4 regions of the Mesorhizobium sp. P2_A12 genome follow, and region 1 is predicted to be linked to each of the others. Evidence: predicted binding sites of a transcription regulator. Region 1 holds the regulator's gene; each other region holds the start of a gene.
What was found. The regulator PhoB, encoded in region 1, activates phosphate uptake and scavenging genes when phosphate is short. The targets are predictions, from matches to a motif close to TGTCATNNANCTGTCAT.

Region 1 (7,031 bases):
GCTGATCCTTGCCATCATGGTGCTGCCTTTCATCACCTCGATCACCAAGGACGTCTTCGACACGGTGCCGCCGGTGCTGAAAGAGTCCGCCTACGGCATCGGTTGCACGACCTGGGAAGTGACCCGCCGCGTGGTCATTCCCTACACAAGGATCGGCATCATGGGCGGCGTCATGCTCGGCCTCGGCCGTGCGCTCGGCGAAACCATGGCGGTGACCTTCGTCATCGGCAATGCGCACCGCATCAGCACCTCGCTGTTCGCGCCGGCAACGACGATCTCCGCGACCATCGCCAACGAATTCACCGAAGCCGTCGGCGATCTCTACACCTCTTCGCTGGTAGCGCTCGGCCTGATCCTGTTCGTCATCACCTTCCTGATCCTCGCCATCGCACGCTACATGCTGATGCGCATTGACGCCCGCACGGGAGCCTGACCGATGTCGACAGCCACATCGCTTCATCAGAGCCGCAAGAGGAAGAATTCCGTGATGATGACGCTGTGCGTCGCCGCCGCGGGCATCGGACTTGCCTGGCTGGCGCTCATCCTCGGCGCGCTGCTCTACAAGGGCCTGTCCGGCGTCAATCTTGCGGTGTTCACCGAAATGACGCCGCCGCCCGGCGATGCCGGCGGCCTGCTCAACGCCATCTACGGCAGCATCGTGATGACCGTCATCGGCGTCGTCGTCGGTACACCGATCGGCGTGCTGGCAGGCACCTACATGGCCGAATACGGACGCTTTTCGAAGCTCACCACCGTGGTGCGCTTCATCAACGACATCCTTTTGTCGGCGCCGTCGATCATCATCGGCCTGTTCGTCTACGAACTGATGGTCCGGCCGATGGGGCATTTCTCGGCGATCGCCGGCGCTGTCGCGCTTGCCATCCTGGTCATCCCGGTCGTCGTTCGCACCACCGAGGACATGCTCAACCTGGTGCCGAACGCGTTGCGCGAGGCCGGCACCGCGATCGGCGCGCCGCGCTGGGTGGTGATCAAGTCGGTCGCTTACCGCGCCGCCCTTTCAGGCATCGTCACCGGCATATTGTTGTCGATCGCCCGTATCTCCGGCGAGACGGCGCCGCTGCTCTTTACAGCGCTCAACAACCAGTTCTGGTCGAGCAATCTCAACGCGCCGATGGCCAGCCTGCCAGTGACCATCTTCCAGTTCGCTCTCAGCCCTTACGAGGAATGGCAGCAACTGGCCTGGACCGGTGCACTCATCATCACATTGACGGTTCTCGCGCTCAGCATCTTTGCTCGCAGCCTGACCGGACGCAGAGAGGACAAATGAGCCAGATGTTGTCTCCAGACATGACGATCGCCGCCGAGGCAATTGCCGGCAAGGCCAAGATCGAGGTCAAGAACCTCAACTTCTACTACGGCCAGAGCAAGGCACTGAAGGACATCACGCTGTCGCTGCCCGAGCGCAGCGTCACCGCCTTCATCGGACCTTCGGGCTGCGGGAAGTCGACGCTGCTGCGCGTCTTCAACCGCATCTACGAGCTCTATCCCAAGCAGACCGCCGAGGGCCAGGTGCTGCTCGACGGCCAGAACGTTCTCGATCGCTCGCAGGACCTCAACCTGCTGCGGACCAAGATCGGCATGGTGTTCCAGAAGCCGACTCCGTTCCCGATGTCGATCTATGAAAACATCGCTTTCGGCGTCAGGCTCTATGAGAAGATCAGCAAGTCAGAGATGGACGGCCGTGTCGAGCAGGCGCTGAAGCGCGCCGCACTGTGGACCGAAGTCAAGGACAAGCTCAACGCAAGCGGCCTCAGCCTCTCCGGCGGCCAGCAGCAGCGACTCTGCATCGCCCGCACCGTGGCGGTGAAGCCGGAAGTCATCCTGCTCGACGAGCCGGCTTCGGCGCTTGACCCGCTGTCGACCGCCAAGATCGAAGAGCTGATCGACGAGTTGCAAGCCGACTACACGATCGTCATCGTCACCCACAACATGCAGCAGGCGGCGCGCGTGTCGAAGCAGACGGCCTTCATGTATCTGGGCGAACTGGTCGAGTTCGACCGCACCGAGAAGATCTTCACGTCGCCCCGCGAGAAGCGCACGCAGGACTACATCACCGGCCGCTTCGGCTGAGCTCAGGCATACGAGGACTAAGATCATGGGCGAACACACAGTCGCTTCTTTCGACGAGGATCTCGGACAGATCAGCAGGCTGATCCGCGACATGGGCGACCTCGCCGGCTCGATGGTCGGCGGCGCCACCAAGGCGCTGTTGAATTCCGACAACGCCCTGGCGCAGCGCGTCGTCTCCGACGATGCGATCATGGACGCGCGCCAGCGTGAACTCGACGACCGCGCCATCACACTGATCGCCAAGCGTCAGCCGATGGCCGACGATCTGCGCCACGTCGTCGGTTCGATCCGCATGGCCGGCGACCTCGAGCGTATTGGCGACCTTGCCAAGAACATCGCCAAGCGCGTCGGCACCGTCGGCCTCAGTGTCACCCCGCGCGACCTGTCGCACTCCATCGACGCAATGGCGCAGCTGGTGCTGATCCAGGTGCAGGGCGTCATCGAGGAATATACGGCGCGCGACGCGGCGGCGCTGGCGAAGCTGCGCGCCGACGACGAGCGCATCGACGTCAAATACACCTCCGTGTTCCGCGAACTGCTGACCTACATGATGGAAGACCCGCGCAACATCACCGCCTGCACGCATCTGTTGTTCTGCGCCAAGAACCTCGAACGCATCGGCGATCACGTCACCAACATCGCGGAAAATGCATATTATGTTTTGACCGGTACGCAGCTGCCCGCCAATCGTCCGAAGCAGGACGAGACGGCAATGTCCGCGCCGGCGGCATGACGGCAGGGGTGACCAGTCGATGATCGCGCCACGCATCATGGTGGTGGAGGATGAGGAGCCGCTGGGTGTGCTGCTCCGCTACAATCTGGAGTCCGAGGGCTACCAGGTCGAGGTGGTGACGCGCGGCGACGAGGCCGAGATCCGGCTGCAGGAGAACGTCCCCGACCTTCTGGTGCTGGACTGGATGGTGCCGGCGGTTTCCGGAATCGAACTCTGCCGCCGGCTAAGGATGCGTCCCGAGACCGAGCGGCTGCCGATCATCATGCTGACCGCGCGTGGCGAGGAAAGCGATCGTGTGCGCGGCCTCTCGACAGGCGCCGACGATTATCTGGTCAAGCCGTTCTCGACGCCGGAGTTCATGGCCAGGGTCAAGGCGCTGCTGCGCCGCGCCAAGCCGGAAGTGCTGTCCAGCGTGCTCAAGGTCGGCGACATCGTGCTCGATCGTGAATCGCACAGGGTTTATCGCAAGAAGAGCGAGATTCGGCTCGGACCGACCGAATTCCGCCTGCTCGAATTCATGATGCGCCATCCCGGCCGTGTGTTCTCGCGCAGCCAGCTGCTCGACAATGTCTGGGGCGAGACGATCTACATCGACGAACGCACGGTCGACGTGCATGTCGGTCGGCTGCGCAAGGCGGTCAACAATGGCCGCATGCCCGATGTCATCCGCACCATTCGTGGGGCGGGCTACGCAATCCGGGAAGATTAGGGATATGCTGATATTCAGGTGATGCCGGCCTGTGAACGGCAGTTTCCTGCGCTTCCGGTACTCACGGATCAAATGTCCGCTCCGTTCCGGTTCTCGGAACCCGCCATTCTCGACTCGGCCTAACCTGAATCTCAACACATCCAGGCGCGTTATTCACGCAACGTTCTTGCCGCCGAGGCCGGATCTCGCCTGCGTGCCCGGCGCGAAAATCTCCTGGTCTACGAAGGTCAGCGCCCGCGTGGCGCAGCCTTCGCGGATCAGTGGCAGTTCGTTCGGTTCGGTGTCGAAGGAAATCGATTGCGAATGCTGGCCGCCGGCGGTCTGCGCAATCGCCTCGCGCAATGCCGGCTCGATCAGGTCGAAGGCGGCGGCGCTGACACCGACCATGGCGACGGGCGCCGGATCGATCAGCGCGAACAGGCTGCCGAGACCGTAGCCGAGTGCCTCGCCGGCCTTGCGATAGGCCTCGCGCTCGGGTCCATCCCTCTCGCGGGCCGCGGTCGCCAGCGCGCGCATGTCGGCGTCACTGACATCGGCCACCGGTTCCGCGTCCTCGCTCATCTGCCTTGCGTTCCGCCAGATGGCATAGTTGCCGGCATAGGCCTCGACGCAGCCCCGCCGCCCACAGCGGCACAGCGCGCCGTGCGGCCGATGGATCATATGGCCGAACTCGCCGCCCGAGGAATGGGTGCCAGTGAACAACTCGCCCTTCAACACCAGGCCCATGCCGATGCCGTGCGACAGCAGGATGGCGATGAAGTCGTCGCGGTAGCGATCGGGGTCGCGCCAGCGCAACGCGATCGCCATCATGTTGCAGTCGTTCTCCATGGTGGCGGGGATGCCGAACTCGTCCTCGAGTATGTCGGCGAAGGCGATGTCGGTGTGCGGCGTGATCGGTGACCACAGCATGGCGCGGGCACGCGTGTCGGTGATGCCCTGGATCGCCAGCGCGATGCGGGCGACACTGCGGACGTCGAGGTCGGGGTCTTCAAGACGACGCCGTACGATGGCAACGCATTCACCGACCAGCGCGTCGCGCGACATGGTCAGCGTGTCCAGCCGGCGCTGTTCCTCGGCGATCACCTGGCCGGCATAGTCGATGACGGCGACCGAGAGGAAGTTCAGTGACAGCACCACGGTCATCACCGCCGCCGCTTCCGGATTGAGGCCGAGGCCGACCTGCGGCCGGCCGCGTTTGAGCGAGCCGGCCTCGCTCGGCTTGCTCTCAGTCAGGATGCCTTCGCCGATGAGGTCGGAGGAGATCGCCGATATGGTCGAATGGCTGAGGCCCGTGGTCGCGGCGATCTCGGTGCGGGACGGCTGTCCGGCGCGGCGCACGGCCGCAATCACCATCGCCCGGTTGCGGCGGCGCAGATCGTCGTGGCGGATTCCGACCGACATGTTTTTTCACATCCTCCCGGTCGCCGCAGCCTTTCGTGCCTCCCGAAGGCCATCAGCGAAGCCTGAATGCGCGACGCTTCAGGCACTTGCTTCTGCGCGTGTCGTTGCCCCGAAACCGCTGCGGACTTTTGGGGCGACATGCGCGAAGCCAAATTCTGGCAGAACCCCACCATCATGTCATTATTTATTCCGGAGCTCGAAAAAAACTCGGAGAGACGTCAAAATCCATCAGAATCGATGTTGACAGCGTTCGGGCGTTGGATCACTATTTTTTCGAGGCTCGAAAAAATAGAGCCTCTGTGCCGGCCTACGGGTCAGTTTGGTCGCGCCATACGCGGCGCAGGGAGGATATTATGAAAAAATTCACAGCCGCCATCCTGGCGGGTGTCGCCATGTCGCTGACGCTGGTGTCGGTCGCGCAGGCGAAGGACAAGGTCATCGGCGTTTCGTGGTCCAACTTCCAGGAAGAGCGCTGGAAGACCGACGAAGCGGCGATGAAGAAGGCCATCGAGGCGGCTGGTGACAAATACATTTCCGCTGATGCGCAGTCCAATCCGGGCAAGCAGCTCACCGACGTCGAGAGCCTGATTTCGCAAGGCGCCAACGCGCTGATCGTCCTGGCGCAGGATGCCTCGGCCATCGGCCCGGCGGTCCAGAAGGCGCTGGACGAAGGCATTCCGGTCGTCGGCTATGACCGGCTGATCGAGAACAAGAACGTGTTCTACCTGACCTTCGACAACAAGGAAGTCGGCCGCATGCAGGCCCGCGAAGTGTTCAAGGTCAAGCCGGAAGGCAACTACGTCTTCATCAAGGGCTCGGGCGCCGATCCGAATGCCGATTTCCTGTTCGCCGGCTCCATGGAAGTGCTCAAGGCAGCCATCGATAGCGGCAAGATCAAGAATGTCGGCGAAGCCTATACGGATGGCTGGCTGCCCGCCAATGCCCAGAAGAACATGGAACAGTTCCTCACCGCCAACGACAACAAGGTCGATGCCGTGGTGGCAGCCAATGACGGCACCGCCGGCGGCGTCGTCGCCGCGCTGACGGCGCAAGGGCTGGCAGGATCGGTTCCGGTGTCCGGCCAGGACGGCGACCATGCCGCACTGAACCGCGTTGCACTCGGCACACAGACCGTGTCGGTGTGGAAGGACGCACGCGAACTCGGCAAGAACGCTGCCGAGATCGCCTCGCAGCTGGCCGCTGGCACTGCCCTGGACAAGATCCCGAACGCCGTGAAGTTCACCACGCCCGGCGGCAACGAGACCAACTCGCTGTTCCTGACCCCGATCGCGATCACCAAGGACAATCTCAACGTCGTCATCGACGCCGGCTGGATCAAGAAGGACGAAGTCTGTGCAGGCGTCGCCGCCGGCACCGTCGCGGCCTGCAACTAAAACCGAACGGGATCCCGGTTCGATCTCAGCGCCGCGGGCCCGGGGGCGGCGGCGTTTCTCAAGGGGCATTCCGCTTCAAATGATCGCGGAAAGCAAATAGCATCGTGTTTCCGGCATCCGCGCCAGACGGCAAACCGGTGGGAGGACTTCATGACCGACACGGCCTCTAACACGCCTGCCGCGAATGCGCCCGCAGACCGGGCGCGTGCGTCCGAATTGAGCGCCGTCGGACGCTTCCTCAAGGCAACCGAACTCGATACGCGCATGCTTGGCATGGTCGGTGCGTTACTGGTCATCTGGGTCGGCATCCATATCCTGTCGGGCGGACTTTTCCTGACGCCGCGCAATCTCTGGAACCTGTCGGTGCAGACTTCCTCGGTCGCGATCATGGCGACCGGCATGGTGCTGGTCATCGTCATGCGCAACATCGACCTTTCGGTTGGTTCCGTCGAAGGCGTGATCGGTATGATCATGGGTGTGGCGCAAGCCGAATTCCTCATTCGCGTCATCGGCTTCCAGCTTGGAAATCCCTGGCTCTGGATCATCGCACTGGTCGTCGGCGTGGTGCTCGGTCTTGTGATCGGCGCCTTCCAGGGCTTCATCATCGCCTATCTCGAAGTTCCTGCCTTCATCGTGACGCTGGGCGGTTTGTTGGTCTGGCGCGGCATGGCATGGCTGATCACCAACGGGCGCACGGTCGCGC
Region 2 (7,031 bases), on a different contig from region 1:
TGGTGATCGCCGGTGGCGGCGTGCTTTATTCGCAGGCCTCGGATGAGCTGGCGAAATTCGTGCAGGGCGCCGGCATCCCGGTCTGCGAGACGCAAGGCGGCAAATCCTCGCTGCCGGACGATCATCCGCTCAACATGGCGGCTGTCGGCGTCACCGGCACGTCGGCCGCCAACCGGCTGGCGGAGGAGGCCGATGTCGTGCTGGCCATCGGCACGCGGTTGCAGGATTTCACCACCGGCTCGTGGGCGCTGTTCAAGAATTCCGGCAAGACCATCATCGGCTTGAACGTACAGCCTTTCGATGCCGGCAAGCACCGGGCGCTGCCGCTGGTCGCTGATGCGGCCGAGGGGCTGGCCGAACTCGGCGCGGCGCTGAAGGGCTGGAAAGCGCCGGCAAGCTGGACCGACAATGCCGCCGCCGGCAAGAAGGCCTGGCAGGCCGAGGCGGCCAAGGTGACCGCGTCGACCAACGCCGCCTATCCTTCCGACGCGCAAGTGATCGGCGCCGTGCAGCGCGCGATGGGCTCTGGCGTAACCCTGCTGCATGCCGCCGGCGGCCTGCCCGGCGAACTGCACAAGCTGTGGCAAGCTGGCGCGCCCGGCTCCTATCATGCCGAATACGGCTTCTCGACCATGGGCTACGAGATTGCCGGCGGCCTTGGCACCAAGATGGCGAAGCCGGACGAGGAGATCGTCGTCATGATCGGCGACGGCTCCTATCTGATGCTGAATTCCGAGATCGCCACCTCGGTGATGCTCGGCCTCAAGCTGACCATCGTGCTGCTCGACAACCGCGGTTATGGCTGCATCAACCGGCTGCAGATGGCGACCGGCGGCGCCAACTTCAACAATCTCCTGAAGGACTCGCGCCACGAAATCCTGCCCGATATCGACTTCGCCGCGCATGCGGCCAGCATGGGGGCGATCGCCGAGAAAGTCCCGTCGATCGCCGGGCTGGAAAACGCCCTGGAAAAGGCAAGGAAGAACAACCGCACCACCGTGCTGGTCATCGACACCGATCCGCTGGTTTCGACCGATGCCGGCGGCCATTGGTGGGATGTTGCGGTGCCGGAGGTGTCGGCGCGTGCCCAGGTAAACGCGGCGCGCAAGGCCTATGACGAAAAACGGCAGATGCAGACCATTGGCGATTGATGCCAACGCCGGCAAATCCCACCTTTCCCCTCGCGGGGAGGGTGGGCACGAACTGAAAACTGGAGTGACGACTTGAAAGCCAAACTGGGCATGTCCCCCATTGCGTGGTGGAACGACGATCTTGCGGAACTCAGCGATGATGTGTCGCTGGAAGAGTGTTTGCGCCAGTCGCGCTCGGCCGGTTTCACCGGCATGGAGATGGGCCGGCGGTTTCCAAATGATCCCGATGTCATGCTGCCGATCCTGAAGGCGGCCGACGTGACGCTGTGCGGCGGCTGGTTCTCGGGCACACTGGTCGATGAGGACATCGGCAAGAACAAGGATCGCATCCAGCCGATGATCGATCTGTTCAAGGCGGTGAACGCGCCTTGCATCGTCTATGGCGAGGTCGGCCGTTCGATCCAGGGCGACCGCTCGAAGCCGCTCGCCACCAAGCCGAAGCTCTCGAACGACGAGATAAAGGCCTATGCGAAACGCCTCACCGAGTTCGGTGAATGGTGCGCCGAAGAAGGCATGCCGCTGTCCTACCACCACCACATGGCGGCGGTGGTCGAGACCGAGCCGGAACTCGATGCCTTCATGAACTATTCCGGAGCCGGCATTCCGCTGCTGCTCGATGCGGGGCACCTGGCCTTTGCCGGCGGCGATGTCCTGCGCGCCATCGACAATCATCACAAGCGGATCAGCCATGTGCATGTGAAGGACGTGCGCATGGGCGTGATCGACAAGCTCGACCGCACCAAGCAATCCTTCCTCGACGCCGTCGCGCTGGGGGCCTTCACGGTGCCGGGTGACGGCTCGCTGGATTTCGGCGCCATCGTGCAGCGGTTTGCCGACCATGGTTACGAGGGCTGGTTCGTGGTCGAGGCCGAGCAGGATCCGAAGAAGAACCCGCCGCTCAAGATGGCTGAGGTCGGCCACAAGGAATTAATGCGGGTGATGACGGCGGCCGGCTATACGGTCGAGACACAGGGCTTTCCAAATGCCTAGGGCTTCCCCAATGCCTACGGCTTTGCCAATACCTGACGCGCTGGTTCTCGGCGAAGCCGGGTTGCTGTAGGTTGGCCGGATGAAAGATTCCGAGCATCCGTTTTTCCGGCCTTTGTGGCGGCGCGTTGCCGTCGTCGCGGTCTGCGTCATCTGGTCGATCATCGAATTCGCCACCGGCACGCCGTTCTGGGGCGTGCTCGCGCTCGGCTTCGCCGGCTACGGCGTGTGGCAGTTCTTCTATCTCTACAAGCCGGCCGACGAGAGGCCTACCGACGAGAGCAAGGCAACGGCCGAGCCAGAACCGAAGGAGTGAACCGGATGTCGAAGCTGCTGGTGAAGGCCAACAAGGGCCATGGCCGCGTCGCCCATGTGACGCCGCAGATCGCAGGCTGGACCTATGTCGGTTTCGACCTGCATCGGCTGAATCCCGGCGAGAGCGCGTCGGGAAAAACGGACGATCGCGAGGTCTGCCTGGTGTTCGTCACCGGCAAGGGCAAAGCGACGGCCGGCGGCAGGGACCTTGGACTGCTCGGCGAGCGCATGTCGCCCTTCGAGGGCAAACCGTGGTCGGTCTATGTACCCGAGGGTTCCGACTGGTCGGTTACGGCAGACACCGAACTGGAACTCGCGGTCTGTTCGGCACCGGGCCTCGGCGGCGGCCTGCCGGTGCGCGTGATCAGACCGGAGGATCTCGGCCAGGAGGTGCGCGGCAAGGGCACCAACACGCGCTACGTCACCAACGTCCTGCCGGAGGGCAAGCCGGCCGATTCATTGCTGGTGGTCGAGGTCATCACGCCCGGCGGCCACACGTCGAGCTACCCGCCGCACAAGCATGACCAGGACAATCTGCCGGCGGAATCCTATCTCGAGGAGACCTATTATCATCGGCTCAACCCGCCGCAGGGCTTTGCCTTCCAGCGCGTCTACACCGACGCCGACAAGAACGGGCATCGCGCGCTGGATGAATCCATGGCTATCGAGGATGGCGATGTCGTTCTGGTCCCCGAGGGCTATCATCCCTGCGCCGCCTGCCATGGCTATGACCTCTACTATCTCAACGTGATGGCCGGGCCGAAGCGGACGTGGAAATTCCACAACGCGCCCGAGCACGAATGGTTGATGAAAGCCTGACCGGTCATACGTTTCGGGTGAAGCTGTTGGTCCAGCTTGGGAAAATCGTCGGCTAAGGACCCACCGGGTCGATTTGCCTTCGAAAACCCTTCAAAGCTTCGTCAATCCGTCATGGAAATCGCCTATGGCAGCGGGGTCAGTGCATGTCGCCCAAAAGTGAGCAGCGGTTTGGGATTACGACATGCGAAAAACCAAGACTTAAAGCGCGTCGCAGCATTTCTTCAAACGCGGCGCGCTTTGACGAGGACTTCTTCTCATGCGCTACGCCATCTATTTCACTCCCCGGCAGGACGAGCCGCTGGCGCGGATCGCCGCCAATTGGCTGGGGCGCGACCCGTTCGGTGGCGCGACAAGGCCGGTGGAGACGGTGGCCGATCTGTCGGCGGCGGAAGTTGCCTTCCACACCGCTTCGGCGCGGCGCTACGGTTTTCACGCGACGCTGAAAGCCCCCTTCCGGCTGGCTGCCAACGAGACGGAGACCTCGCTGCGCGCGGCACTCGACCATTTTGCCGAGGCAACGCCGGTGGTGACGATCCCGCGCCTTGTCGTCAGCCAAATCGACAGCTTCTTTGCGCTGGTGCCGGAAGGACCACTGCCTCCGCTCAACCGCTTTGCCGATGACGTGGTGCTCGGTTTCGACCGGTTTCGCGCACCGTTGACCGAGGCGGAGATCGAACGGCGTAGCCCGGATTCACTGAAGCCAGCCGAATTCCGCAATCTGTGCCATTGGGGCTATCCCTATGTCTTCGAGACCTTCCGCTTCCACATGACGCTGTCCGGCCGGGCGGGGCCACAGGAAAGCCCTCGTCTTCGCGCAGCAATCGACAGCCTGTTCGCGGAGGTGTTGCAACAGCCCCTGCTGGTCGAGGCGTTGACGCTGTTTGTCGAAACCGAACCGGGCGCCCCGTTCATGGTGCTCTCCCATCACGCGCTCGGGCGCCGCCCTGCCAGAAAAACCGCCTGAATACCCCAGCCGGAATAAACAAGGACTGCCTGAAATGACCGCCGAAACTGTTCTTACCAACGCGCGCATCGTGCTTGCCGACGAGATCGTCGAGGGTTCGCTGGTGCTGCGCGACGGCTTTATCGCCGGCATGGATGCCGGCACTGGCCACACCGGCGGGAACATGGCCGGCGAGGACATGGGCGGCGACTACATCATTCCCGGGCTGGTCGAACTCCACACCGACCATCTCGAAGGCCACTACGCGCCGCGGCCGAAGGTGCGCTGGAATCCGATCGCCGCCGTGCTCGCCCATGACGCGCAAGTGGCGACCGCCGGCATCACCACCGTGCTCGATGCCTTGCGCGTCGGCATGGACGAGGACGCCGACCTGACATCGGACGACATCCGCAAGCTGGCGGACGCGATCGAGGACAGTGTCCAGCAGGATCGTCTGCGGGCCGACCACTTCATCCATTTGCGCTGTGAGGTTTCGGCGCCGGACTGCCTCAAGGCCTTCGCCAATTTCGACGGTGACGAGCGGGTCAAGCTGGCATCGCTGATGGATCATGCGCCCGGCCAGCGCCAGTTCGTCAACCTCGAAACCTATGCCTACTACTATCAGCGCAAGCTGAAACTGACCGACCGCGACTTCAAGCTGTTCTGCGAAAAGCGGATGGCGGAATCGGCCAGGAATTCCGGACCGAACCGTGTCCATATCGCCGCCGCCTGCCACGAACGCGGCATCGTTCTGGCAAGCCACGACGACGCCACGACAGGCCATGTCGACGAGGCGATCGAACAGGGCGTGCGCGTCGCCGAGTTTCCGACCACGGAGGAAGCCGCCAGGGCCTCGAAACAGGCCGGGCTCGGCGTCTTGATGGGTGCGCCCAACGTCATGCGCGGCGCTTCGCATTCGGGCAATGTCTCGGCCCGCACGCTGGCCGGCGACGGGCTGCTCGACATCCTGTCGTCCGACTATATTCCTTTCAGCCTGATCCAGTCGGCATTCTTCCTCGGCGACGTCGTCGAAGGCATTTCGCTGCCGCAGGCGGTCGCCATGGTCTCGAAGAACCCGGCCGAAGCGGTTGGCCTGACCGACCGCGGCATCATCGAGCAGGGCCGCCGCGCCGATCTGGTGCGCGTGCGTGTCGACGACCATGTTCCGGTCGTGCGCACCGTCTGGCGGCAGGGACGCCGGGTCGCATGATGGTGTCGGCCTTGATCGAGCGCGAATTGTCCGCGGAGACGTTTCCGATCCGCGACGGCGTCTTCGTCGCCGTCGTCGGCCCGAGCGGCGCCGGCAAGGATACGGTGATCGGCTACGCCCGCGCCCGCTTTGCCGACGAGACCCGGCTGGAGTTCGTACGCCGCGTCATTACCAGGCCGAGCGATGCCGCGAGCGAGGATCACGACACGCTGGCCGACGCCGCCTTCATCGAAGCCGAAGCGGATGGCGCCTTCGCCATCTCCTGGGAGGCGCATGGCTTGCACTACGGCATCCCGGTCGATGTCGACTGGTCGGTCGCCAACGGCCGTGTCGCCGTCGCCAATGTGTCGCGTGCGATTATACCGGTCCTGCGCGAGCGCTATGCGAATCTGGCCATCGTCGAGATCACCGCCTCGCCGGAGGTGCTGGCCGAGCGGCTGGCTATGCGCGGGCGCGAGTCGCGCGGCGAGGTGCTGGCCCGGCTGGCGCGCAGCGCCAATGTGACCTTGTCCGGACCTGATGTCACCTCGATCGACAACAGCGGCCCGCGCGAGGCGGCCGGCGAACGTTTCGCCGAGGTGCTGCGCAAGGCGATGGCCTTCTCTGACATGTCGGGCTTGATCTAGAGCCATAGCGCTCCACTTGCTTTTTCGCTGCCACTGGAGCGCTGTATGGTGCTGACCGCATCATGATGCTGGATCGCGATCCCGAGGCAACGACCTTCCAAGAAGAATCTCCATGCAGACTCTGACACCCATCCTTTCGACCATCACGGCGGCATTCCTGGCGTCCTTCGTCGAGGTCGTCGAGGCCTTCACCATCGTGCTCGCTGTCGGGGTGACGCGCAGCTGGCGCCCGGCACTGACCGGCGCCGCACTGGCGCTGGCGCTGCTGGCGGCCCTGGTGCTGGCGTTCGGCCCGCTGCTGGCGCTTGTTCCCATCACCACGCTGCAGTTCGTCGTCGGGGTGCTGCTGATCCTGTTCGGCATGCGCTGGCTGCGAAAGGCCATCCTGCGCAGCGTCGGCGTCATCGCCCTGCATGACGAGGAGGCGGCCTTCTCCAAGGAAACCGCCGCCTTGCACCGGCAGGCCAACGACCGCCGCGCCGACTACCTCGCCGGGCTGGCGTCGTTCAAGGCGGTGCTGCTCGAGGGCGTCGAGGTGGTGTTCATCGTCATTGCCGTCGGCGCCGCACATGGACAGACGCTTTACGCCAGCCTCGGCGCGCTGGCGGCGTTCGTTCTGGTGATGCTTATCGGCCTGGCGGTCCACCGGCCGCTGGCGCGCGTGCCGGAAAATGCGCTGAAATTCGTCGTCGGGCTGATGCTGACCAGCTTCGGCATCTTCTGGACCGGCGAAGGCATCGGCGCCGACTGGCCAGGCGCCGATCTCGCCCTGGTCGCCATCTTCGCCATCGTCGCGCTGGCGTCGTTTGCCATGGTGCGCTGGCTGCGCGCTGCCTATCCCACACTCAGCGGCGGAGGGCTCGCCCGATGAACGTCATTCGGCTCGCGGCCAAGGAATTCTTCGGCATGTTCGTCGATGACGGCAGTCTGGCGCTGCTGGCGCTGGTCCTGGTGGCCATCATCACGGCGGCGGTGAAGCT
Region 3 (7,031 bases), 290 kb from region 1:
GGCCGCGGACCGAGCGGATCCTCGGGCAGCAGCTGGACAACGGGTTCGTCGTCGGGCAGCGGCTGGTCGTCGGGAAGTTCCGGTGGTGGTGGGTGGTCGTCCGGCTCAAGCAGCGGCGGCGGGTTTTCGGGTGGCGGTGGCTCATCCGGTGGTGGCGGTTCTTCAGGAAGCTGGTGAGACAAGATCATGGCGACACGACCGATCAGCCCGGAAGATCATGAGCGCATCGCCGCCGCGATCCGTGCCGCCGAAGCCCGGACCGATGGCGAGATCTATTGCGTCATGGCGCATGCCAGCGACGGCTATTTCTTCCCGGCCGCCTTCATGGCGACGGCAGGCATGCTGATCGTCAGCCTTGCCGTTGGTTATGGGCTGGAGGCCTGGTGGCTGTCGATCCGGCTGCCGCATTTCGTCATCGCCCAGCTGCTGGCGCTGGCCTGCGTGCTGGCCTTGTTGTGGGCGCTGCCCGGCCTGCGCATCCATCTGGTACCAAGGTGGATGCGTTATCAGGCGGCGCACGCCAATGCGATCAAGCAGTTCCTCGCCCGCAACGTCCACCGCACCGCGGCGCGCACCGGCGTGCTGGTCTTCGTCTCGATCGCCGAACGCTACGCCGAGGTGGTCGCCGATTCGGGCATCGATGCCAAAGTCGGCCAGCATGTCTGGGATGGCGTGGTGCGCGACTTGACCGCGCATGCCGGCGACGACCGGCTTGCCGATGGCTTCGTCAAAGCGATCGAAACGGTGGGCGCGGTGCTGGCCGAGCATTTCCCGGTCACGTCGGGCGACACCAACGAACTCGACGACCATCTTGTCGAGATCTGAGAGCCTGCCTGCAAACGCTACTCAGCCGGACGCCTGGCGCGGTTTTCTGCGCTTCCGATGCTCACGGACCTGAAAGTCCGCGGCTTCGGTTCTCGAAAACCACGCCATCCATCTCGGCTGAGCGCGTTTTCAGACAGGCTCTCGCCGATGTCACCGACGCGATGATCGTCTGTGAGAAAGCGGTCGGCGGGTCGCGCTGACTCTTGCAATCGGGCAATGCGGGTTTATGGTTAAGAAATCATGAATACGCTGACGATCGACATAAGGAAGGCCGAACCGAGCGACGCAGGCGCCATCGCCGAGGTGCACCTGCAGGCCTGGCGCGGCGCCTATTCCGGCATCATTCCACACCGCACGCTGACATCGATGATCAACCGCCGCGGCGCCGATTGGTGGGCGAATGCCATCCGCCGCGCCGCCACCGTGCTGGTCGTCGAAATCGGCGGCGAGATCGCCGGCTATGCCACGATCGGCAAGAACCGGGCCCGGGAACTCAGGCAGCAAGGCGAAATCTACGAACTGTACCTGCGGCCCGAATATCAGGGCATCGGGCTAGGCAGCCGTTTGTTCGCGGCAGCCAGGGCGCGTCTGGTCGATCACGGGCTGAAGGGCATGGTGGTGTGGGCGCTGGAAGACAACCAGAACGCGCTCACCTTCTACGCCGGCGCCGGCGGCCGTGACGTTGCCGAGGGTGTCGAAATCTTCGAGCAGAAGGCGCTGAAGAAGGTCGCTTTCGTCTGGGAATGACGCCCGGCCTTTCGGCTGCTTTGTCCACCTGGCCCTACCCAGCACCATTCGCCGCATTGCGCCGCCGCGCCGCGCCCGCTATCGATCTTTCATCGATAAGAGGGACAAAGCCATGCGCATTGAAGCCATAGCCAGCGGAAAGAATCCGCCTGAGGACGTCAACGTCATCATCGAGGTGCCGATCGGCGGCGAGCCGATCAAGTACGAGATGGACAAGGAGGCCGGCACGCTGTTCGTCGACCGCTTCCTGCACACCTCGATGCGCTACCCCGGCAATTACGGCTTCGTGCCGCACACGCTGTCGGGCGACGGCGATCCGATCGACGTGCTGGTCTGCAACACCCGTGCCTTGGTGCCGGGCTGCGTCATCAATGTCAGGCCGATCGGCGTGCTGATCATGGAAGACAATGCCGGCCAGGACGAAAAGATCATCGCCGTGCCGTCACCCAAGCTGACGCTTCGCTACGAGAACGTCACAGAGTACACGCAGCTGCCCGACATCACGCGCCAGCAGGTGCAGCACTTCTTCGAGCACTACAAGGATCTCGAGCCCGGCAAATGGGTCAAGATCGAAGGCTGGCACGATTCCAAATACGCCAAGAAGATGATCCTCGAGGCAATCGCGCGGGCCAAGGCAAGCAAGTAGCTCAGCTTCGTCATCCCAGGGCGGAGCGGGAGCGAAGCGACGCGCAGACCCTGGGATCCATGCCGTGATACCTGTCGCGGACGCGGCGGAACAGAATTCTGCACCGCTGCGGCGTTGTGATTTCGCGGCATGGATCCTCGGGGTCTGCGCTGCGTCGCTACGCTCCTTGCTCCGCCCGTGGATGACGAAGTTACGGGCGCTGCGGCCAATCTCCGACGAGCTTAGTTGTCGACGCGGCCGAAAGCCGGCACGTTGCCGACGACGGTGTGCCGATCCTTGCCGCAGGCGAACGTCCGCGCTTTGTCGTCAGCCAGTTTGCGCGCCTGAGCACCAGGCCGACCGTGCAGCCATCGCGGGCGTCCATCTGGCCGACCTTGGCGACGAGCAGCACCTCGGTCGGCTTGTTTTCGTCGTCCGGGTTGCTGATCGAGCGGCGGTGGATCGCGGCAAAGGGCACAGCCTTGTCGCCCGTGGTTTCGATGCGCCACTCGATCCTGGCGCCGGACGAATTGAAGCCGGAGAAACTCTCCCAGACCGATGTCATGTCGCTGCCGGGCGGAAAGCCATAAAACAGCGATTCGCGCGCGTCGTCATAGGCGATCAGAACGGGGTAGCCGCGATAGCCCGAACAGGCGAGATCGGCCCAGTCGCCGTCGCCTTCTTCGGCCTGCGCGTAGGTCACGCAGTCCTTCTTCCAGTCGAGATCGGTATAGGCGCTTGAGATGTCGCTGGCCTGCGCAGCCTGGCAGAAACCGGCCAAGACGAACGGGATCAGAAGCGCGCGCATGGCCGACAAACTCCGTTGCAAGCCATCGCAGCGTAGCGTCAAACACTATTTCTTCAAGCTCGCTTCAATCAGAAGATCGGCGTTGCGGGCGACCGATTGCGCCGGGCCGCCGAGCCCGAACAGCTGGCCGCTGATATAGGCGCCTTCGATCAGCAGCAGCAGGCCGTCGCCCAGCGTATCGGGATCCTGCGCACCCATTGCAACCGCCATGGCGCGCAGGCGGCGGCGCAATTCCTGCTTGTTGGCCTCGCTGACTACGCGGGCCGGATGGCTGTGTTCGGGGTACTCGACCGCGGCATTTGTCATGCCGCAGCCGCGATAGTCCGCCACCTGCGTGCGCTTGCCGATGCGGGTCAGGAAAGCCTTGATCTGCGCACGCGGATCGCCGGGATGGGCGGCGACCGCCTCATCGAAACGCTCCCAGTATTCCTGGTCGTACTGCCTGAGATAGGAGGCCGCCAGCTCATCCTTGGAGGGAAAGCTGCGATAGAGGCTGGGCTTGGTGACGCCGGCGCGCTTGACGATCTCGTCGACGCCGATCGCCCTGATGCCGCGCCGGTAGAACAGCTCGTAGGCCACGTCGAGGATCTTCTTGGCAGCCTTCGGTGGCGCCGATGCATGACCGTCGCTGATGGTCAGTTCAATATTTTTGTCCGTTGGCATCATGGAACTCGATTGACAATGTTACCGATCGGTACGTATACATCCTCCCATCAGCAACGTACCGGTCAGTAACATGATAGCTCAATCCCGTCCGTTTGGCCAGCGCTACGCTTTCGTCGTGGTTGGCGTCATCTTCCTCTGCCTGCTGGTCGCGGCCGGCCTGCGCTCGGCGCCCGCCGTCATGATGCTGCCGCTGGAGAACAGTTTCGGCTGGCGCCGCGACGTCGTTTCGCTGGCCGCCGGTGTCGGCATCCTGCTCTACGGCCTGACCGGGCCGTTCGCCGCCGCCCTGATGGAGCGGATCGGGCTGCGCCGCACGTTGCTTGCCTCGCTGGTGGTGATGTCGGGCTCGACCGCGCTCAGCCTCTTGATGACCAAGCCCTGGCATCTGTTCATCACCTGGGGCGTGTTCTCGGGCATTGGTTCCGGCGCTGTCGCCAGCGTGCTCGGCGCCACCATCGTCAACCGCTGGTTCAAGACCAATCGCGGCCTTGTCATGGGGCTGATGTCGGCCTCCAGTGCCTCAGGCATGCTGGTGTTCCTGCCGCTGATCGCCTCGCTGGCACAGTCGGGCGGCTGGCAGCCGGTTGTCATTGCCGTTTCGATCGCCACCGCTGCTCTGGTGCCGCTGGTCTGGCTGCTGGTGCCGGAACGGCCGGCTTCGATCGGCATGGTGCGCTATGGTGCTGCGGCCGACGATGTGCCGCCGGTGTCACCGGCTTCGCAGGGCAATTTCCTCGCACACACGTTCTCGACGCTGCGCCGCGCGGCCGGCACGCGCGTGTTCTGGTATCTGTTCGCCACCTTCTTCGTCTGCGGTTTCACCACCAACGGGCTGGTCGGCACGCATCTGATCGCCTTCTGCGGCGACATGGGCATCGGCGAGGTGCAGGCCGCCGGCCTGTTGTCGATGATGGGCATTTTCGACCTGATCGGCACGACGCTGTCGGGCTGGCTCACCGACCGCTACGACCCGCGCAAGCTGCTCGGCGTCTATTATGGGATCCGTGGCCTGTCGCTGATCTACCTGCCCTATTCCGGCTTCTCGGCGACCAGCCTGATCATCTTCGCGGTGCTTTACGGCCTCGACTGGATCGCCACTGTGCCGCCGACGCTGAGGCTTGCCAACGAGGCATTCGGCGACCGCAGCGGCCCGATCGTGTTCGGCTGGATCGTCGCCGGACATCAGATCGGCGCAGCTGCTGCCGCTGCCTTCGGCGGCACCATGCGCGAGTTGCAGGGCAATTACGAGCTGGCCTTCATGGTCGCCGGCATGACGGCAATCGCCGCCGCCTGTATCTCGCTGTTGATCAACACCAGCCGACCGGCCTTCGATCCGGAACCGCAAGCGGCGTAAGGGTGACTGGGTGCGGCTCTCCCTTCCCTATGAGGAGAAGGGAGAACGTGCCCTGCCTGTTGGTTGTTATCAAACCGTCATGGTTTCGAGATGCGCCTGAAACATTGAGGCTGGACCTTGGTGGCACCGTTCAAGCCATCCAGGAGACAGCCATGAACAAGCTCTCGATGACCCGCCGTGCTTTCGTCACCTCGGCCAGCGCCGCTGGCCTGGTCGGCGCATCAGGCCTGGCAATGCCATACTATTCACGCGCCAGCCAGCGCCCGGCCTTCACCCATGGCGTGCAGTCAGGCGATGTCGACGCCATCAGCGGCATGGTGTGGACGCGCACGGATCGGCCGTCGCGCGTCATGTTCGAAGTGTCGTCGACCGAAAGTTTCACTGATGCCGTCCGCCTGGCGCCGCTCGATACCTCGCCGGCCAGCGACTATACGGTCAAGCGTCTGCTCACCGACCTCGCTTCCGACCAGGACATCTTCTATCGCATGACGGCAGCCGATCTCGCCGACATCAATGCAGTTTCCGAGCCGATCACCGGCCGCTTCCGCACCGCGCCCGCTTCCAGGCGCGACATCAAGTTCGCCTGGTCGGGCGACACCGCCGGCCAGGGCTGGGGCATCGACGAGACCGGCATGAAGACCTACGCCACGATCGCCAAGCACACGCCCGATTTCTTCCTGCATTCGGGCGACACCATCTATGCCGACGGCGCCATGAAGGACGAGGTCGACCTGCCCGGGGGCGGCAAGTGGAAGAACGTCGTACTGATCGACGGCAAGCGCAAGGTCGCCGAGACGCTGGACGAATACCGGGACCAGTGGAAATACAACATGATGGACAAGAACGTGCTGGGCCTCAGCGCTATCTGCCCGACGTTCTACCAGTGGGACGACCACGAAGTGCTGAACAACTGGTCGGATTCGAAGGATCTCAGCGCCGACAACCGGTACACCGAGAAATCCATCCATGTGCTGGCGGCACGCGCGGCGCGTGCGTTCCATGAAATGACGACGATCCGCTACGAACCGTCCGAACCGGGCCGCGTCTATCGCAAGATTGCCTATGGGCCGCTGCTCGACGTGTTCTTCCTCGACATGCGTTCCTATCGCGGCCCCAACGGCCCGGACATGCAGGATGAGATGACGCCGCAATCGCGCATGCTCGGCGAACAGCAGACGAAATGGCTGAAGCGCGAACTGGCAAATTCGAAGGCAACCTGGAAAATCATCGCCGCCGACATGCCGCTCGGCCTCGTCGTCTGGGACGATGCCGCCAAGAAGGCGGGTGCCGAAGCGGTCAGCAACGGCGACAACGGCCCGGCCAAGGGACGCGAGCTCGAGATCGCCGACCTTTTGCGCTTCATCAAGAACGCCGGCATCAGCAACACCGTCTGGCTGACCGCCGACGTGCACTACACCGCCGCGCACTACTACAATCCCGACAAGGCGCAGTTCCAGGATTTCAATCCGTTCTGGGAATTCGTCTCGGGCCCGATCCATGCCGGCACGTTCGGCCCGAACGCTTTCGACATGACTTTTGGTCCGGAGCTGAAATTCATCAAGGCGCCAACCGCCGAGCAAGGCCAGAACCTGCCGCCGTCAGCCGGCCTGCAATTCTTCGGGCTGGTCGATATCAATGGCGCCAGCGAGCAGATGACGGTGCGGCTGATGGATCGCGACGACAACGAACTCTACAAGGTCACGCTCGACCCGGTGCGGTCGGCGTAAGCCGACCTTCGTCATCTCTGGGATGACGACCGCTGCCGGCGGTCGTCAGTCGGGATAGCAGACCATCGGGATTTTCGGCCAGACGGCGGTGTCGCAGTTGGCGGCGTCCTGCCTTTGCTTGAAGGCGGCGCTGACCGGGCCGGTCACCATCGGGTCGACGCCGTCGGGCGCGTCGGCGAAGACCTGCTCGGCGGATGGCGCAACGGTTGGCAAGGCCGGCCGCGCTTCCTTCTGCGTCGCAGCCGACTGCGCGGCGTTGGCCGCCAGCAGGACGGCAAA
Region 4 (7,031 bases), on a different contig from region 1:
TCAGGACAGGTTACCGGCTAAGGAACTGACGGATTGGTTGAATCCAAGTCCTGTCAGATCGCCTTGACCAGCCGCAGCAGCCCCAGCATCTCCACATATGTCCCCTTGCGGAAGGCGATGTAGACCGGCTCCTCGACACCGTGGAAGCGGCGCTTGAACGCCGCCTGTCCTTGCAGGTTGAACCTGCGGCGGTTGACCCATGGCGAAGAGTAGGCGCGCTGGAACGCATTGCGCCAGAAATCGCTTTCGGCAAACCCGCTTGGGCCCACATCGAGCATCGGCGACAGGCCGAGCGTGACCACCGAGATGGCTTGCTCGCGGAAACGGTCGACCGCGAATTTGGTCAGGCCGATCTCGGCGTGCGGCGAGGCGTCGATATGCTTGCGCTTGAACGCCGTGGTGTAGCCGATCACCTTGCCGTCGCGAAACAGCGGGTCGAAGTCGAGCAGTGCGACCAGTCCGCCATCGGGGCCGTGCAGGACGAAACGGCGCATGTCGGTACCGAGATGGTCGGCGAAAGGGCGGTTGAGAAAGCCCATCTCCCACCGCTTGACGATGCGGTCGCCGCGCCAGTTTTCGGAAAGCCGGGCGATTTCGTCGAGATGGACGGTCCGCTTGTCCTCGTCGAACCAAAATCCCTTCTTCAACAGCCAGCGCTCGGAATAGCGCACGGTCTCGTTGCGCTTTCCGGAAAAATCATGGTCGGGCAGGTTGAGGCGGGTGTCGATGCCGAGGCGATTGATCTTGTAGCCGAGCCCGGCCAGCACCCGCGCCGTCGCTTCGCCGATCTGCACGAACCACGGGCTGCCGGCGGTTTCGACGAAGCGTCTGATGTAATCGGGCCGCAGCATTGGAGCCACCACCGGATCGCCGAGCGCGAAATGGCGCCCCATCTTGGTGCCGAAGGCGATGTAGCCGTCGGTGTCGCCGAAATAAGAAAGCTTGCCTTGCACGGCGGTCGAATAGGCAAGCGAGAAGTCACCATGGCGGCGGACAAGCGCCAGGCGCTCGACATGGGTCAGCGTCTGCCGCGCCACCTTTGGCGCGACGTCCTCAAGGATTTTGTCGAAATAGATCCGCAAGGAGGGCATGGTCGAAATTCCGCGAGCCGCCTACAGCGCCGCGCCCAGGACGCGCAAAGGTGCTGTAACACTTTGATTCTGCGCATGACCCCGGAAATCGACTCGATTTCGGGCATGCACGTGGGGGAATAGCAGAGACCCGCCAGCCCCAGGGCCTCGAATCAATCACATTGCCGCGACCTGATTACCGCTGATATCGCGCATATGCCATATAGTGCGCAATCGCGGACGGCGCATGCTCGAAATTCGGGTTCGATTCGCGATATATAAGTCCACCGCAGGATCGAGCCGCCGCGGCCTCCCTTGGCGACCACGGGAAGCGTGGCGTCGGAAGGGTCGAATGGAGATCAGAGAAGGAATGGCTGAGACGACCATCAGACCGGTGACGAACGAGCCGGTCGAGCCGGCAATCGTCGTCGGCGCCGGTGCAGCCGGGCTGGCCGTCGCACATGCCTTGATGAACGCCGGCGTGCCCACGGCGATCTTGGAAAAGGAAAGCCGGCTGGCCGAGCCCTGGCACCGGCGGCACCGGCAGTTGCATCTCAACACCCATCGCGATCTGTCTTCACTGCCCGGTCTTGCCTATCCCCAGGGCACGCCTGCCTTTCCACACAAGACGGTCGTCATCCGCCATATGAATGATTTCAGGCAGGAGAACCGGCTGCCAGTGCAGTTTGGCGTAGATGTCGAAGAAATCGTCTTCAAGGGCGATCACTGGGCGCTGCTGACCAGCGCCGGACCGCGCCTGGCCCGCCATGTCGTCATCGCCACGGGCCGCGACAGGCAGCCCTTCATTCCCGAATGGAAAGGCATGAAGGGTTTTGCCGGCCGCATCATCCACGCGGCGGATTTCGGCGACGCGCGGGACTATGCCGGCAAGAAAGTGCTGGTCGTCGGCGCCGGCAATTCGGGCTTCGATACGCTCAATAATCTGGCCGGCATAAACACGGCCGCCATCTGGCTGTCGGCCCGCAACGGTCCCGCGCTGCTGCCCAAGCGGATCGGCAAGATCGCCGTGCATCGGCTTTCGCCGTTCATGGCGCGCTTGCCCTTGCGGGTCGCCGATGCGGTGATGGCGGCAACGCAGCGGCTGGTTTTTGGCGACCTGACCAAATTCGGCATGCCGCCCGCGCCTTCGGGTGGCGCCAGCCGGCTGACCTCGGACTACATTGCGATCGCCGCCGATGACGGCGCCGTCAGTGCCATCAAGGCCGGCAAGATCGTTGTGGTGCCGGCGATACGGGAATTCGCCCGCGATGGCGTGATCCTGGCCAATGGCAGCCTGATCCATCCCGACATCGTCATTGCCGCGACAGGCTACCGCACCGGCCTGGAGCCCATGGTCGGCAGGCTCGGCGTCCTCGACAAAAAGGGCGTTCCGCTTTTCAACGGCGGGCAAGCCGATCCGAAATTGCCCGGCCTGTGGTTCACCGGCATGCGGCCGAGCATTCGCGGCTGCTTCGCCAATGCCGGCATCATGGCCAAGGCGATCACCAAACGGATTGCCAACTCCGCTGGCGCCTCCCACGGCGCTTCACGCTGACTTCGGCTCGAGCCTCCGGAAGCCGACGGCCTGCATCAGCATGTCTTCCTCGACCATGCCGGCATTGTGCAGCGCCAGCAGGGTGAGAGCCAGTTCGCGCGCCTCGGCCGATTCGGGATGCGCTTCGCGGCGCCGGCAGGCTTCGTCGAACACACGTTGCAAGGTGGCGACTTCGGCAGGTTTGAGCAGGCCACGGTCATAAACGGACTTCGGCATGGCAATCTCCTGGTAATGACCTAGGGCGCCATGTGTAAATTTCCAATCTTTCCCGGGGCTTGAATGATTTGACGTAAAAGGGAGGGGCTTCGGCTCGCCGAAACCCCCCTGAGATTGCAGTGCCTGTTATCAAACAGCGATCTTGCCGCCGCCCTGTTTGGTGATGGCGACGACCGCCGGCCGCACTGGCATGTCGGGCTTGAAGTCGGGCCAGCGCGTCGACAGGTCCTCATAGTAGGATGGGCGGCCGAACGCTTCCCAGTCCTCGCCCCCGTCGCCCGGATGCTGGACGGCGACAAAGGCGGTCTGATCGTCAGGGGCGAACAGCGGGCCACACATTTCGGCGCCGATCGGCACGCGGAAGAACAGTTTCGAGGTTGCCCGCGCCGAGCCTTCGGTGTCGACCGCCCACAGCCCATCGGTGCGGCCGGTGGTCTTTGGGCTCTGGCCGTCGGTGGCGACCCACAGGCGTCCGGCTGAATCGACCGCGCAATTGTCGGGCATGCCGAACCAGCCATTGGCCGTCGTCGCCGTCGAAAAGGTGGCACCGACATCGGCCACCGCCGGATCGCCGCATTTCAGAAGCACTTCCCACTTGCCCTTGGTGGCAGTGAAATCGCCGCCGTCCTCGGCGATCTCGATGATGTGGCCGAAAGCGTTTTCGGCACGCGGGTTGGCGGCGTCGACCTGATCGGCCTTGCGCTTGGAATTGTTGGTCAGCATGACATAGACCTTGCCGTTGACGCCATTGGGCTGGATGTCCTCGGGGCGGTCCATCTTGGTGGCGCCGAGCAGGTCAGCGGCGCGTCGTGTCTCGATCAGCACGTCGGCCTGGCTGGCAAGGCCGTTTTCGGCAGTCAGCGGACCCTGGCCGAAGACGATCGGCAGCCATTCGACGGAGCCGTCTTCCGCGAACTTGGCGACATGCAGCGTGCCGTCGTCGAGCAGATCCTTGTTGGCCGCAAGGTCATTGGGATTGAACTTACCGTTGGTGACGAACTTGTAGGCATAGTCGAAGCGCTCGTCGTCGCCGAGATAGAAGACGACGCGCCCATCCTTGGCGACGATCGATTCGGCGCCCTCGTGCTTGAAGCGGCCCATGGCGGTGCGCTTTCGCGGCGTCGAGGTTGGATCGTTGACATCGACCTCGACGATCCAGCCGAAACGGTTGGCCTCGTTCGGCTCCTTGGCCAGGTCGAAGCGGTCATAGTGCGCCGCCCATTCATAGGCGCCTTCGGGAATGCCGAGGCGCTTGTAATTGGCGGCTTCCTTGTGGCCCTCGGGCAATTCGCCGGAGAAATAGCCGTGGATGTTCTCCTCGGCCATCACATAGGTGCCCCACGGCGTGACGCCGCCGGCGCAATTGTTGAAGGTGCCCAAAACCTTCGTGCCGGACGGGTCGGCATTGGTCTTGACGCGGTCATGGCCGGCCACCGGGCCGGACAGCGCCATTTCGGTGTTGGAAGTAATGCGGCGGTTGAGCTTGCCGTCGCGCACCACTTGCCATTTGCCGCCGTCCTTGCGGATCTCGACGATGGTGCCGCCATGCGCCGCCATCTCGACATCGACCTGTTCCTTGCTGAGCGGCGCGACGTCGGCCGATTTCTTGCCGTCCTTCTCGACGATCTTGACGATGCCCGGGAACATAAGATGCGGGTTGGTGTATTCGTGGTTGACGACCACCAGGCCGTGTTCGGCCGAGCCGTCGATCGCGATGTAGCCGACATAGTCGTTGTTGTAGCCGAACTGTTTTGCCTGCGCCTGCGCCGACTGCTTCGTCGGGTCGAACTCCGGCGAATCGGCAAAAAGCGGATCGCCCCAGCGCAACAGCACATCGGCATCGTAGCCCGGCGCGACATGGTGCTTGTCGTCGATGCCGGCCTCCAGTTCATCGAACGCGAAGGCGGAGCCTTCGGCAGCCCGGGCCTGGTCGGCGCTGACCAGCGCCAGCGGGCTGACGGTGGCGGCGATGGCCGAGACGGCCAGCGAGCCTTTCAGGAAACCACGGCGCGAGAACCGCGCGGCGATGATCTCGCCCATGGTGCGGTTGTCGGTGGGATTGGTGGCCGGGCCGGCGTTTTCCTCGAGCAGGCTGGTGCGGAATTTGGCGTCGGGGGAGCGGTGTTCGGTCATCTGGCTTGCCTCTGGCTTTGCGGGTGGCTGGAGCGTGTTGCCTCTTCAACCCCCTTATAGTCACCTGATCACATTTTCGTGACATCAAAAGCCTTTCAGCCGCGACAGCTTTCTGAGACGTCGGCTAAGCACTCTGCGATCAGCACTTAGCGCTAGGACAAAGGTCCCTTGTCAGGCCCGGCAAAGGTCCCTTGGCGGCACCGCATCGGTCGTGGGCCGGTTACGCTAGGCCGCCATATCGGCGATGGTGGTTCCCTTGCGAAAACGCTGGCGGTGAAATCCGCCTGCCTGATCGAAGAGGAGACCAGGATGCGCAGATCGATCGCGACCCGCTGTTGCTGGCTGGCGCTGAGGGCGACCTCGGCACTGGCGCTGGCCATCGCCCCCTATCAACTCGCTTTCCACGGCTCTGGTCCCGCCATCGTTGCCGCAAGTGCGCATGCCAAGGATGGCGGGCATGGCAGTGGCGGTGGCGGCGGCGGTGGAAACGGCAGCGGCGGGAGTGGCGGGAGCGGCAACAGCAGCAACGGAAACGGTAACTCCGGAAACGCTGGCGGAGACAATGGCGCCGGCGACGATCACGGCGCAGCCGGCAATTCAGGGGTCGGCAAAGGTCAAGACGATGATGGAGATCACGTCAATGCGAAAACCGGCGACAGGGTCGAAGTCGACGGCAACAAAATCGAGGTCCAGCATCCCGACGGCATCACGGAAGAGATCGAGAACGGCCGTTTCCAGATGAAGGATGCACTCGGCCGCACGATTGTCGAACGTCCGGCGACGGCAAACGACATCAGTCGTCTTCGGGCTTTGTGAAGCAGAACGCCCTGTGAAGCAGGTCAACCGGGGAACGACCAGTTTGACAAGTCACCTCCGCCGCCCCCGGCGGAGGTGACTTGATGTTCGGCGGCATCAGGTAAGCCAGCTTCCGTTCGGCGATGGCGGTCGCCGCCGTCCATACAAGACATATATTAGCACAAGCTTGGGACTTTAGTCCAATCTTGCGCTTGCAAAGGTCCTGGGTGACAAGCGCAACGGTCGGATACGGCTTTCGGGTATCTTTTCTTTCGGCGATGCTGGTGCAACTCCAACGTCGACGGTGGCACGCCGGCTCAATCGACGGAGATCACCATGCATAGATCGATCAAGACCCGTTGTTGCCGGCTGGCGCTCAGATCGGCGGCCGCGCTGGCGCTGACCATCGCTCCCTATCAGATTGACCTCCAGGGCTCCGCTCCTGGAATCCACGCCGCTAGCGCACAGGCCGGCAAGGGCGACGGTGGCGGCGGCAATGGCGGTGGCGGTGGTAATGGTGGTGGCGGCGGCGGAAACGGTGGCAACAGCGGCGGCAACGGCAACGGCGGCAACAGCGGCGGCAACGGAAACGGAAACAGCGGCAATAGCGGCGGCAACGGAAACGGCAAAGGAAATAGCGGAACCGCCAGCGGCAACTCCAAATCCAGCCAGGGGCAGAACGAAAATGGCAACGGTCGTCATGTCAACGCCAAGACCGGTGACGAAGTCGACGTGGAGGGCAAGACGATCACGGTCCAGCATCCCGACGGCATAATGGAAAAGATCGAGAATGGCCGTTTCAGGATGGAGGATTCGCTCGGGCGCACGATCATCGATCGCGGAGCCACGCCGGCGGATTTCAGCCGCCTCAAAGCGTTGTGAAGTTGGCCAACAGGCAACGGCCGGCTTCACACGTCACCTCCGCCGCCCCCGGCGGAGGTGACCTCTCTTTTGTCACCCGGTTTCCGGGTGATGCGTGTCGCCCAGAAGCAGAGGCAACGACATGCATAAAAGACTTAAAGCGCGTCACCAGATATAGCGGTTCGGCGTTTCCGTGAAACGGTGAGCCGCTCTCGGGATGGCCGAAGCCTCTACGAATGGTTCCGGTCCCGGTCGCGCGACTCACGCATCATCAAGGCTGCTTCGGTGCGGTTTCGCACATTGAGCTTCGACAGCACGCCGGTCATGTGATGCTTGACGGTCTTCTCCTGCAGCTCCAGCCGCAAGGCAACTTCCTTGTTGCTTAGGCCCTCAGCCACCAG

Region 2: the regulator PhoB is predicted to act here: its motif matches at 3,369-3,385, upstream of AC1DZU_RS02185 (DUF1045 domain-containing protein).
Region 3: the regulator PhoB is predicted to act here: its motif matches at 5,090-5,106, upstream of AC1DZU_RS11520 (alkaline phosphatase D family protein).
Region 4: the regulator PhoB is predicted to act here: its motif matches at 5,042-5,058, upstream of AC1DZU_RS00425 (PhoX family protein).

What each region holds. Positions count from the first base shown of each region.
Region 1 is NZ_JBFUCU010000004.1:529,486-536,516, forward strand. It holds gene pstC (phosphate ABC transporter permease subunit PstC) at 1-433, shown strand, start outside; gene pstA (phosphate ABC transporter permease PstA) at 437-1,288, shown strand; gene pstB (phosphate ABC transporter ATP-binding protein PstB) at 1,285-2,091, shown strand; gene phoU (phosphate signaling complex protein PhoU) at 2,117-2,824, shown strand; gene phoB (phosphate regulon transcriptional regulator PhoB) at 2,844-3,533, shown strand; gene AC1DZU_RS12925 (ROK family protein) at 3,687-4,934, opposite strand; gene xylF (D-xylose ABC transporter substrate-binding protein) at 5,288-6,328, shown strand; gene AC1DZU_RS12935 (sugar ABC transporter permease) at 6,479-7,031, shown strand, end outside.
Region 2 is NZ_JBFUCU010000001.1:451,229-458,259, reverse strand. It holds gene iolD (3D-(3,5/4)-trihydroxycyclohexane-1,2-dione acylhydrolase (decyclizing)) at 1-1,151, shown strand, start outside; gene iolE (myo-inosose-2 dehydratase) at 1,224-2,141, shown strand; gene AC1DZU_RS02195 (DUF3329 domain-containing protein) at 2,221-2,454, shown strand; gene iolB (5-deoxy-glucuronate isomerase) at 2,460-3,272, shown strand; gene AC1DZU_RS02185 (DUF1045 domain-containing protein) at 3,529-4,236, shown strand; gene AC1DZU_RS02180 (alpha-D-ribose 1-methylphosphonate 5-triphosphate diphosphatase) at 4,271-5,425, shown strand; gene phnN (phosphonate metabolism protein/1,5-bisphosphokinase (PRPP-forming) PhnN) at 5,422-6,051, shown strand; gene AC1DZU_RS02170 (COG4280 domain-containing protein) at 6,164-6,922, shown strand; gene AC1DZU_RS02165 (hypothetical protein) at 6,919-7,031, shown strand, end outside.
Region 3 is NZ_JBFUCU010000004.1:239,829-246,859, forward strand. It holds gene AC1DZU_RS11485 (TPM domain-containing protein) at 1-177, shown strand, start outside; gene AC1DZU_RS11490 (TPM domain-containing protein) at 187-825, shown strand; gene AC1DZU_RS11495 (N-acetyltransferase family protein) at 1,066-1,572, shown strand; gene ppa (inorganic diphosphatase) at 1,685-2,218, shown strand; partial or broken gene AC1DZU_RS11505 (hypothetical protein) at 2,440-3,005, opposite strand; gene AC1DZU_RS11510 (TetR/AcrR family transcriptional regulator) at 3,051-3,668, opposite strand; gene AC1DZU_RS11515 (MFS transporter) at 3,742-5,025, shown strand; gene AC1DZU_RS11520 (alkaline phosphatase D family protein) at 5,178-6,752, shown strand; gene AC1DZU_RS11525 (hypothetical protein) at 6,798-7,031, opposite strand, start outside.
Region 4 is NZ_JBFUCU010000001.1:97,151-104,181, forward strand. It holds gene AC1DZU_RS00405 (ABC transporter permease) at 1-29, shown strand, start outside; gene AC1DZU_RS00410 (phosphatidylglycerol lysyltransferase domain-containing protein) at 54-1,091, opposite strand; gene AC1DZU_RS00415 (flavin-containing monooxygenase) at 1,441-2,625, shown strand; gene AC1DZU_RS00420 (hypothetical protein) at 2,617-2,841, opposite strand; gene AC1DZU_RS00425 (PhoX family protein) at 2,971-4,974, opposite strand; gene AC1DZU_RS00430 (hypothetical protein) at 5,284-5,790, shown strand; gene AC1DZU_RS00435 (hypothetical protein) at 6,106-6,651, shown strand; gene AC1DZU_RS00440 (response regulator) at 6,861-7,031, opposite strand, start outside.